DNA from 2 places in the Shewanella sp. QJM3NY_23 genome. Region 2 is predicted to be linked to the other one. Evidence: riboswitches for the same ligand, from Rfam matches in the RefSeq annotation. Region 2 holds a riboswitch; the other holds the start of a gene.
What was found. A riboswitch is a leader RNA that binds a small molecule or an ion and turns the genes downstream of it on or off. The one in region 2 is predicted to bind cobalamin.

Region 1 (4,228 bases), 200 kb from region 2:
ATCCTTAACGGGTCTGCAGCTGGCCTCGTCTTTAGCCGCGGCGCTTGCTGCCTAAAATAAACAAGAAAAACACACTGCCGATCACCGCGGTAATAATGCCGATAGGTAGCTCTTGGTAACTCAGCAAGCAACGGGCTAATACATCGACCCAGATCATAAACAGCCCGCCCACCAACCCTGTGGTCAACAAGGCGAAGCGACCAGGCAGCAACAGGCGCACCATATGCGGGATCATCAAACCCACAAAGCCGATTCCGCCACAGTTAGCCACCAGCACGGCTGTGATTAACGAGCACAAAAGCAACATGGCTAGGCGCAGGCGCTGCACATCGATCCCTAAAGTGTGGGCGGTTTCATCACCGGCTTTCATGGCAACTATCTGGCGTTTAAACAGCAATATGATCACAGTTGCGCCTGCCACCACCAACAAGGGCAGCCCCAAGCCAGACCAACTGGCCTTGGCAAAACTGCCCAAGCTCCAAAACAGCACAGAGGCGGCCGCCTGAGGGCCCGAAAAATAGAGTAATAAACTGGTAAGCGCACCAAACATAAAGGAGATCGCCACCCCAGAAAGCAGCATGCGCTCGATTTGAGTGCTCATGGCGCGGCCGCACAAGGCCAATACCATCAGCACTGCGAGACTGGCGCCAATAAAGGCGCCCATCGGCAGGCTGACGCTGCCAAGCCATGATATGGATAAGGCGTTCGATAGCGCGCCCGCACCGCCAAACAGGGTAAGCACCACTACGGCACCAAAGGAGGCGCCAGAAGAGATGCCAAAAAGATAAGGGTCGGCCAGTGGATTGCGGGTCACAGTTTGCAGCACGGCGCCGGCGATGGCTAAACCAAAACCGGCGATAAACGCCAGCACGATGCGCGGCATCCGCAGCTCCATCACAATGCGGGCGGTGACGCTGCTTGGACGCTCACCGCCAAGGGTGGCCAGCACCACATCGACCACTTGGTTAAAGTCGATATGCGCCGCACCAAAACTGGCGGCTAACAGCGGCGTCATTAGGCTTAATACCCCAAACCCTGTGACCAATAGCAGGCCGCGCCAAAGGCGCTCGCTGGCCGATAATCCGGACGAGCGCATCATGGCGTCTCCCCTTGGGTGACATTATGGTAGCCATAAAAGTAATTAATTTGCGGATTACCGTGTTGTGGGTGCGGGCTCACTTGGCAGCACACCTCAAAGACCTCTGCAATACGCTGCTCGGTCAACACCTCATTGGGGCGGCCTTGGGCAACTGCGTGGCCTTGGTCGAGCAGCAGCAATTGGTCACACAGGGCGCTGGCTAAATTAAGGTCATGGATCGAGATAACCACCGTCATCTCTAAGCTACGCAGTAGCTCTAAGATCTGTATTTGATAACGGATATCTAAATGATTAGTGGGCTCATCGAGGATCAACAGCTTGGGCTTTTGCACTATGGCGCGGGCGATTAACGCCCGTTGTTTCTCGCCGCCAGAAAGTTGCTCATACCCTTGGTCGGCCAACGCGGTTAAACCTACTGTGGCTAAGGCGCGGCGCACATCGTGCTTGTCTTGGTCGCTGGTGAGCGAAAACGCCCCCTTATGGGGCGTCAACCCTAGCGCCACCAGCTGCGCCGTGGTCATGTCAAAATGGTGCGGCGTGTCTTGCAGCACCACCGCCACTTGCTGGGCAAAGGATCGCGCCGAAAAGTCGCCCACCGCTCGGCCAAATAAGGTGATATCCCCTTGGCTTGGGGTCAAATAACGATATAGACAGCGCAGTAAGGTGGATTTACCGGCGCCATTAGGGCCGATGATCCCCAGCATTTGGCCTTGGGGCAGTTCGACACTGACATCAGCCAAAATGGCGCGCTCGCCCGCGTGCCAACTAAGGTGTTGGGCAGATAACGCCATAGGGATTGACGTCACAGGCTCATCATCCAAGCCGCAAAGTAATAGGGTAAAGTGTGTTGCGACCGCGCAGGTGTCGACCTGCCGCTGCCAAGCGGGGCTAACGCCCCAAGTCGGTTGTTCATCTTTAGCTCCCTCAAGTCACCCGCTTGAGTCATTAGGCTATAGCGTAAGGCAGGTATCCTGACTTGTGGTTGCAGACAAGGCCAATTGCCTTACTCAACACACTCACAGTTGCGGGCACAGTTTGGGCTGATGACCTTAGGTCACTCCCCAATTCCCTATTAAGTTTGAGTTACTCGACCCACGTTAAGTGAGTCGCTGCTCAACACCTTACGCTCGGCGTCATCTGTATGCTAGACACCTAAAATTGTTGGCTATTATGCGGTATTTCCCCTAAGAGGCAAACCACCTTTTGTATTTGCCGCGCTGGTTGACGACAAACGCTGATAACTAACGCGCACTGAGCTTAGGCATTAACCCAAATGTAAGCGCCAATAGCCTTTACCATCGTTATCGACCAAGTGGCTTAACTTAACCACACTGGCATAATCGAGACTTAACTGGGTATAGAAGCCCACTTCGCCGCGGATCCCCAGCGCCAGCCCCATCAAATGGCGGATAACCCCACCATGGGTGACAAGCAGCAGGGTTTTGCCACTGTGTCTATGTAACACTTGCTCGATACAGGTCTCGACCCGCTGCTCAAAGACATCTAGCGGCTCACTGCCTGGCAATGGCGCCCGCCAAGGATCTTGCCAGTAGGCGTTAAGCGCCTCGCTATGCTCAGCAAACAAGGTATCAAGCGCCTCACCGTCCCAGCGGCCAAAATCAATCTCCATCAAACCCGCTTCAACTGAGTAAGGTAACTGCTGTTTATTGGCATAATACTCGGCAAACACTTGGCAGCGGCTTAAGGGGGAGCTCACCAGCGCATCTATCGTCTCGGGTAATTTAGTCGCACTGGCCAGTTGCATCTGGGCAAATCCCAGCTCACTCAAAGGCAGGTCGCTTCGGCCTCGCAGCACATTACCGCCCTCGCACTGACCATGGCGCATTAAATAAAAAATCGTTTGTGTCATTGGCTTACCTTGATATTTGTCATGCCGTGGCAGCATACGCCGAGACGGCGCGCCAATGCAATATGGGTCACACTGCCCCGCGGCTGCAATTGCGCCAAAACAAACATCACCCACAGGCTAAGCGACAGCCTATAAGCCACTGGGCTAACGAGGGGGAAAACTGATACTCTTTTGACTTGCCCTAAGCCTAATAAGTCGCTTACTATAGCAATTGCTATAGACGTCTATACGTTTATACATCTAAAAATAATAGCAGGGTGATCACACCCTCGTCGCACTGCATCGGCAGTAGTGAACATGCATCGAGTAGGATATAGGTAGAATTTTATGGCGACCCGACCCCCTGTTACCCCAATAAGACAGATAACAGCGCAGATCACCGAGCAGCTCGAATCACGTATTTTAATCCTCGACGGTGCCATGGGCACCATGATCCAAGATCATAAGCTTGAGGAAGCCGCCTTTCGCGGCGAGCGTTTTAAAGACTGGCCCTGCGATGTCAAAGGTAATAACGATCTGCTGGTACTGACTCAGCCAGCCATTATCAAAGATATCCATAAACAGTACCTGCTCGCTGGCGCCGATATCATCGAGACCAATACCTTTAACGCCACTCGTATCGCCATGGCCGACTACGAGATGCAGGAGGTGTCTGTTGAAATTAACCTTGAAGGTGCACGCCTTGCCCGCGCCGCGGCCGATGAAGTCAGCGCAGAAACGGGGCGCGCGTGTTATGTTGCCGGGGTACTTGGCCCCACCAACCGCACCTGCTCGATTAGCCCAGATGTTAACGATCCCGGTTACCGTAATGTCAGCTTCGATGAGCTGGTCGATGCCTATATTGAGTCGATTGAGGCGCTGCTTAAAGGCGGCGCCGATATCATCATGGTGGAAACCATCTTCGATACCCTCAACGCCAAAGCCGCGTTGTTTGCTATAGAAACGGTATTTGAACAGCTTGAGCTGCGCGTGCCCATCATGATCTCAGGCACCATCACCGATGCCTCGGGCCGCACCCTCACAGGGCAAACCACCGAAGCTTTTTACAACTCGCTGCGCCACGTTAAGCCACTGTCGATTGGCCTTAACTGCGCCCTTGGCCCGCAAGAGCTACGCCCCTACGTGCAAGAGTTGTCAAAAATTGCCGAATGTTATGTGTCGGCGCACCCCAATGCGGGGCTGCCTAATGAGTTTGGTGGCTATGATGAAAGCCCCGAAGAGATGGCAAGCGTTATTGGTGAGTGGGCCCAAGAGGGCTT
Region 2 (4,228 bases):
TACTCTTCATCAAGCAGATTATCGACTCGCAAGCTGGCTAACCACGAGCCGCCAGTATAGTTAAGCGCGACATTGGTGAGCAGGTAATCCGCTAGCTTAGGATCAACATTGGCGTTGTCGCCCTCGATAAAGCGCTCCCCCGTATACAGACCTTCAACAAACAGTTGCACATGTTCACTGATATCGTAACTGATATAGCCACGACCCGAATGCTTCGCCACCCAAGAGAGTGACTTACCATCATTAACGCCATCGGTAAATTCGGCATCAATGTAGTTATATTCAAGCCCCAGCAGCACCTGCTGCATAACTTGCCAATCCCAATCTAAACTGACGCCATAACGACGTGATGCATCGGCGTTCACGTTAGCACCAGGGAAACTGCCGCCAGTTGGGGTGTCGGCGCTAGGGTCGAATACAATTTCATTTTCTAGATCGAGGCGATAGGCACTCACTCGCAGTGTTTGCTGCGCTAGCGTCCAGTCCCACCCCGCTTCATAAGAACGGCCAGTTTGCGGCTTAAGCCCCTTCACATTGGCCGGGGTATAGGCTTGCTCATCAACCTTGGCAAAGCGGAAATTGTCGTCGGCGCGCAGGTAAAAACGCTGAGCGTCCGTGGGGCGATAGTTAATCCCAAGTTCAAATGCGTGGGCATCCTGATCCAGCTCAATGCCGTTAGCATAGGCGCTGGGGTCACGCAGATCGTCGGTCACCTCAGCATAACGACCACCCACAATGTAACTCACACTTTGAGTCAGAGGCACTGTGGCTTGCACATAGGCACTGGCCTGCTTTTGCACGTTTTCACGGCCACTGCTAAACACTGACTCACCGCGGCTTAAATCGAGCCCGGTCACTAGGGTTAACGGGCCGTTTTCAGTAGTAAAGTTAGCAGTCGCCTTAGGGTTAAACTCTAGTAATGAGCGGGTATCGCGGCGGTTACTGCCCCAGTTATTGAGCCCTGTGATTAAGGTGTCGGCATAATTGATATCCGCCCCAAGCTCCCATTGCTGATTGAGTTGACGCTGGTAGCCCGAACGCAGCGCCGTGGTCATCTCATGCAGATAACTGTCATAGGCACCTGGTGCGCTGGCATCTGATTGGCGTGGATCTTGTTCAATCTGCTCGAGGGTTAATGCGCCTGCCAATTCTCGACGGTTGTCATAGTAACTGCTTTCGGCAAAAAAGTGCTGCGCATCGTCTTGATACTGCAAGCGCCCTAATAACGATGAGGTTTCATTCGCGTTATGGTCGCGATAGTTATCCCCTTGGTTATAACTGGCCGCACCATAAAAACGCCAATTAGCGTTTATCGCCCCTGACACATCAACGTTACCTTCATAGGTATCAAAACTGCCCCCTGAAAGCTGCACGCTGCCACCACTGCCCTGTGGCGCTTTGGTGATGATGTTAATCACACCACCCACCGCCTGATCGCCATATAGCACCCCCGCACTCCCAGACATGATCTCGATACGCTCAACTTGATTAAGGGCAATGGCGCTAATGCTTGGGGCGGCAATATCAATATTGTTTAGTCGACGTCCATCAATCAAAATCAAGGTATTACTCGCCGCTTGGCTAGCACTAAAGCCCCGCAGTGCAAATACGGCTCCGGTGTTTGAATCGGAAATCTGTATACCGCTTTGACCGCGTAACACTTCGGTTAAACTCGTTGCGCCACTCATCTCAATCGCGGCGGCATCAATCACATTGACGTTAGCGGCAATATTGAGAGGGGTACTGACATTGCGACCAATAACGGTAATGGTGTCGTCGATATTGATTTGCGCAGAGGTGGCATTTTGCGCCGTCACTGAAAACGCAGAAAAACTAAATAAACCGCCAATTAACAGGGCGATAGCTGTAGGTTGTGTACCCATTTACCTTTAACTCCTAAAAGGGAAACGGGGCAAGAGGTCACGACTTCACGCCGCCGAATAGGCGATATGAGGTCGCATTTCGAGATCTGCCCGCCGAAATCTCAAAATCACCTTAAGGGCCGGTCTCCGGACTGAGGATAGGTATAAACCCAAACTGCGGTTGATACGACAAGACTGAGTTTTTTTAACGCTTAGTTATAGCAAGCGCACCCAGCTTTCACCTTTCACCGTTGCGGGGGCAGTGCCAGATTTTCACAGGCTTCCCGATTATCCCATTGCGACTGACGCAACTGGGCACCACAAAAGATTGACTCGAATTTGGTTACCTATAACGGCAATGCACAACTGTTATTCCATACAAAGTGGCATCGCCGTCAAGACCGCGGGCATTATAGACGTCTAAACGGATAAAAGTCTAACAAAGCATGTTAAGTCAGTGTCATACAAATCACCGCTCACATCTGCATACGACAGTAAGTCGTTTCGCCAACGATGTTAGTAATGATAATTTTTAACACAAATAAATCACCATACTGACAATAATCACTGTTAACCCTTTATCCTCCCTTGCTACAGACCCTATAATAAACAACCAGTAAGCGATTATTTACCCACCAGTCATTGTCGTCATCTAACCGGGCGTTATCGACTACTCAAATGGAATCAACCTGTGCTAACAAAACTGCGCGCGATGCAAAGCTCCACCCAGATGATAGTGGCCATGTTTATAGGCTTTGGCGTGGGCTTGTTTTTTGGCGAGTCCGTCGGCTGGCTCAGTAATATTGGCACCAGCGTCATTCTGTTAATGCAGATGACGGTGCTGCCCTTTATTTTGGTTTCTCTCATTGGCGGTATCGGCAAACTTAAGCGCACCACCGCCAGTTTAATTTTTAGCCGTGCCGGCGTCATCATGTTACTGCTGTGGCTTATGGGCTTAGTGCTGGTGGCCCTCATGCCGCTGTCATTTCCTTTTGTTGAAACGGCCTCTTTTTTCAGCACCAGCATTGTCGAGCCCACGACTCCTATCGATTACTTTAAGCTGTATATTCCGGCCAACCCGTTTGAGTCGATGGCGGCGGGCTATGTGCCTGCTATGGTGGTATTCAGTATCGCCATGGGGCTGGCGCTCATTGGCATGGAGGGCGAAAACAAACAGCTTATCATCACCTTTATGCATACCTGTAGCGAGATATTCTCTAAGATCACTCAGGCGCTGGTACGGGTCTTGCCGATAGGCATTTTTGCCATGTCGGCCTCGGCGGCGGGCACTATGGGAGTCGATGAATTTGCCAGTATGCAGGTGTATCTCATCAGTTATTTTGTGCTTTGTTTACTGCTCACTTTCTGGCTGTTGCCGTGGATCATCGCCTCACTCACCCCAGTGACCTATACCCAAGCACTGCGCATCGCAAAATCGAGCGTGGTCACCGCATTCGCGACCGGCAATATTTTTATCGTGATCCCTGTGATTGTCGACGAATGTAAGCAGATCATGCGCGAACATGAAAGTCTCAGCGATGACGCCGAAACCCTAATTGAAATTTTGGTGCCCATCGCCTTTACCTTTCCCAATATCGGTAAACTGACAGTCATTTTGTTTGTGCTGTTTGCCGGCTGGTTTAACGGCACTCCGGTGGACATTAGCGAACTTCCGTCACTGTCGATTAGCGGTCTGCTCTCTTTGTTTGGTAGCGTCTATGTCGCTATTCCTTTTATGTTGGACTTACTGCATCTGCCGCAAGATCTGTTTCAACTGTTTGTGATGTCAGGCTTTATTACCGGAAAATTTAACTCTATAGCCGCCGTTATGTACCTATTTGCCTTAACACTACTCACGGTATCCCTGTTTGAGCGGCGTTTAAGACTGCGCCCACCACAACTGCTGAAATTAAGTATTGGCGTCGTCGTAGGAGTCGCCTTGACCTTAGGGGTGAGCCGAGTGGGTATGGGCATGTTGATCCACAGCCCTGATGTCACCAGCGGCGTAATTGCCAATATGCAGGTGGCCGATAAAGTGCCGACTATCGTTAAAAAACAGTTTCCTGTCCTAGGCAAAACGCCAAGCGCCCCAATCGCCAATGTGCAAACCATCCGCCAACGCGGAGTATTAAAGGTGGGTTACATCCCCAGCAATGTGCCTTTTAGCTACTATAATAATGCCGCCCAATTAGTGGGATTTGACAGCGCAATGGCCAGTAAACTCGCCGAAGACTTAGGGGTAAAAGTGGAGTTTATTCCTTTTCATAAAGATCACTTGGCCGAGTCACTCAAGGCGGGCTTTTTCGATATTGCCATGTCAGGCTTAGCCATGGATATCAACCAAATGGATCAGCTGAGCTATGTTG

Region 1: linked by a shared signal. The riboswitch ahead of AC0VXX_RS14320 (ABC transporter ATP-binding protein) and the one ahead of AC0VXX_RS13410 (TonB-dependent receptor) in region 2 are both predicted to bind cobalamin.

Annotation. Positions count from the first base shown of each region.
Region 1 covers NZ_CM149657.1:3,222,411-3,226,638, forward strand. Annotated here, with positions in the region: gene AC0VXX_RS14315 (FecCD family ABC transporter permease) at 32-1,096, opposite strand; gene AC0VXX_RS14320 (ABC transporter ATP-binding protein) at 1,096-1,890, opposite strand; cobalamin riboswitch at 2,044-2,214, opposite strand; gene AC0VXX_RS14325 (histidine phosphatase family protein) at 2,364-2,969, opposite strand; gene metH (methionine synthase) at 3,297-4,228, shown strand, end outside.
Region 2 covers NZ_CM149657.1:3,020,172-3,024,399, forward strand. Annotated here, with positions in the region: gene AC0VXX_RS13410 (TonB-dependent receptor) at 1-1,883, opposite strand, end outside; cobalamin riboswitch at 1,984-2,200, opposite strand; gene AC0VXX_RS13415 (cation:dicarboxylate symporter family transporter) at 2,554-4,228, shown strand, end outside.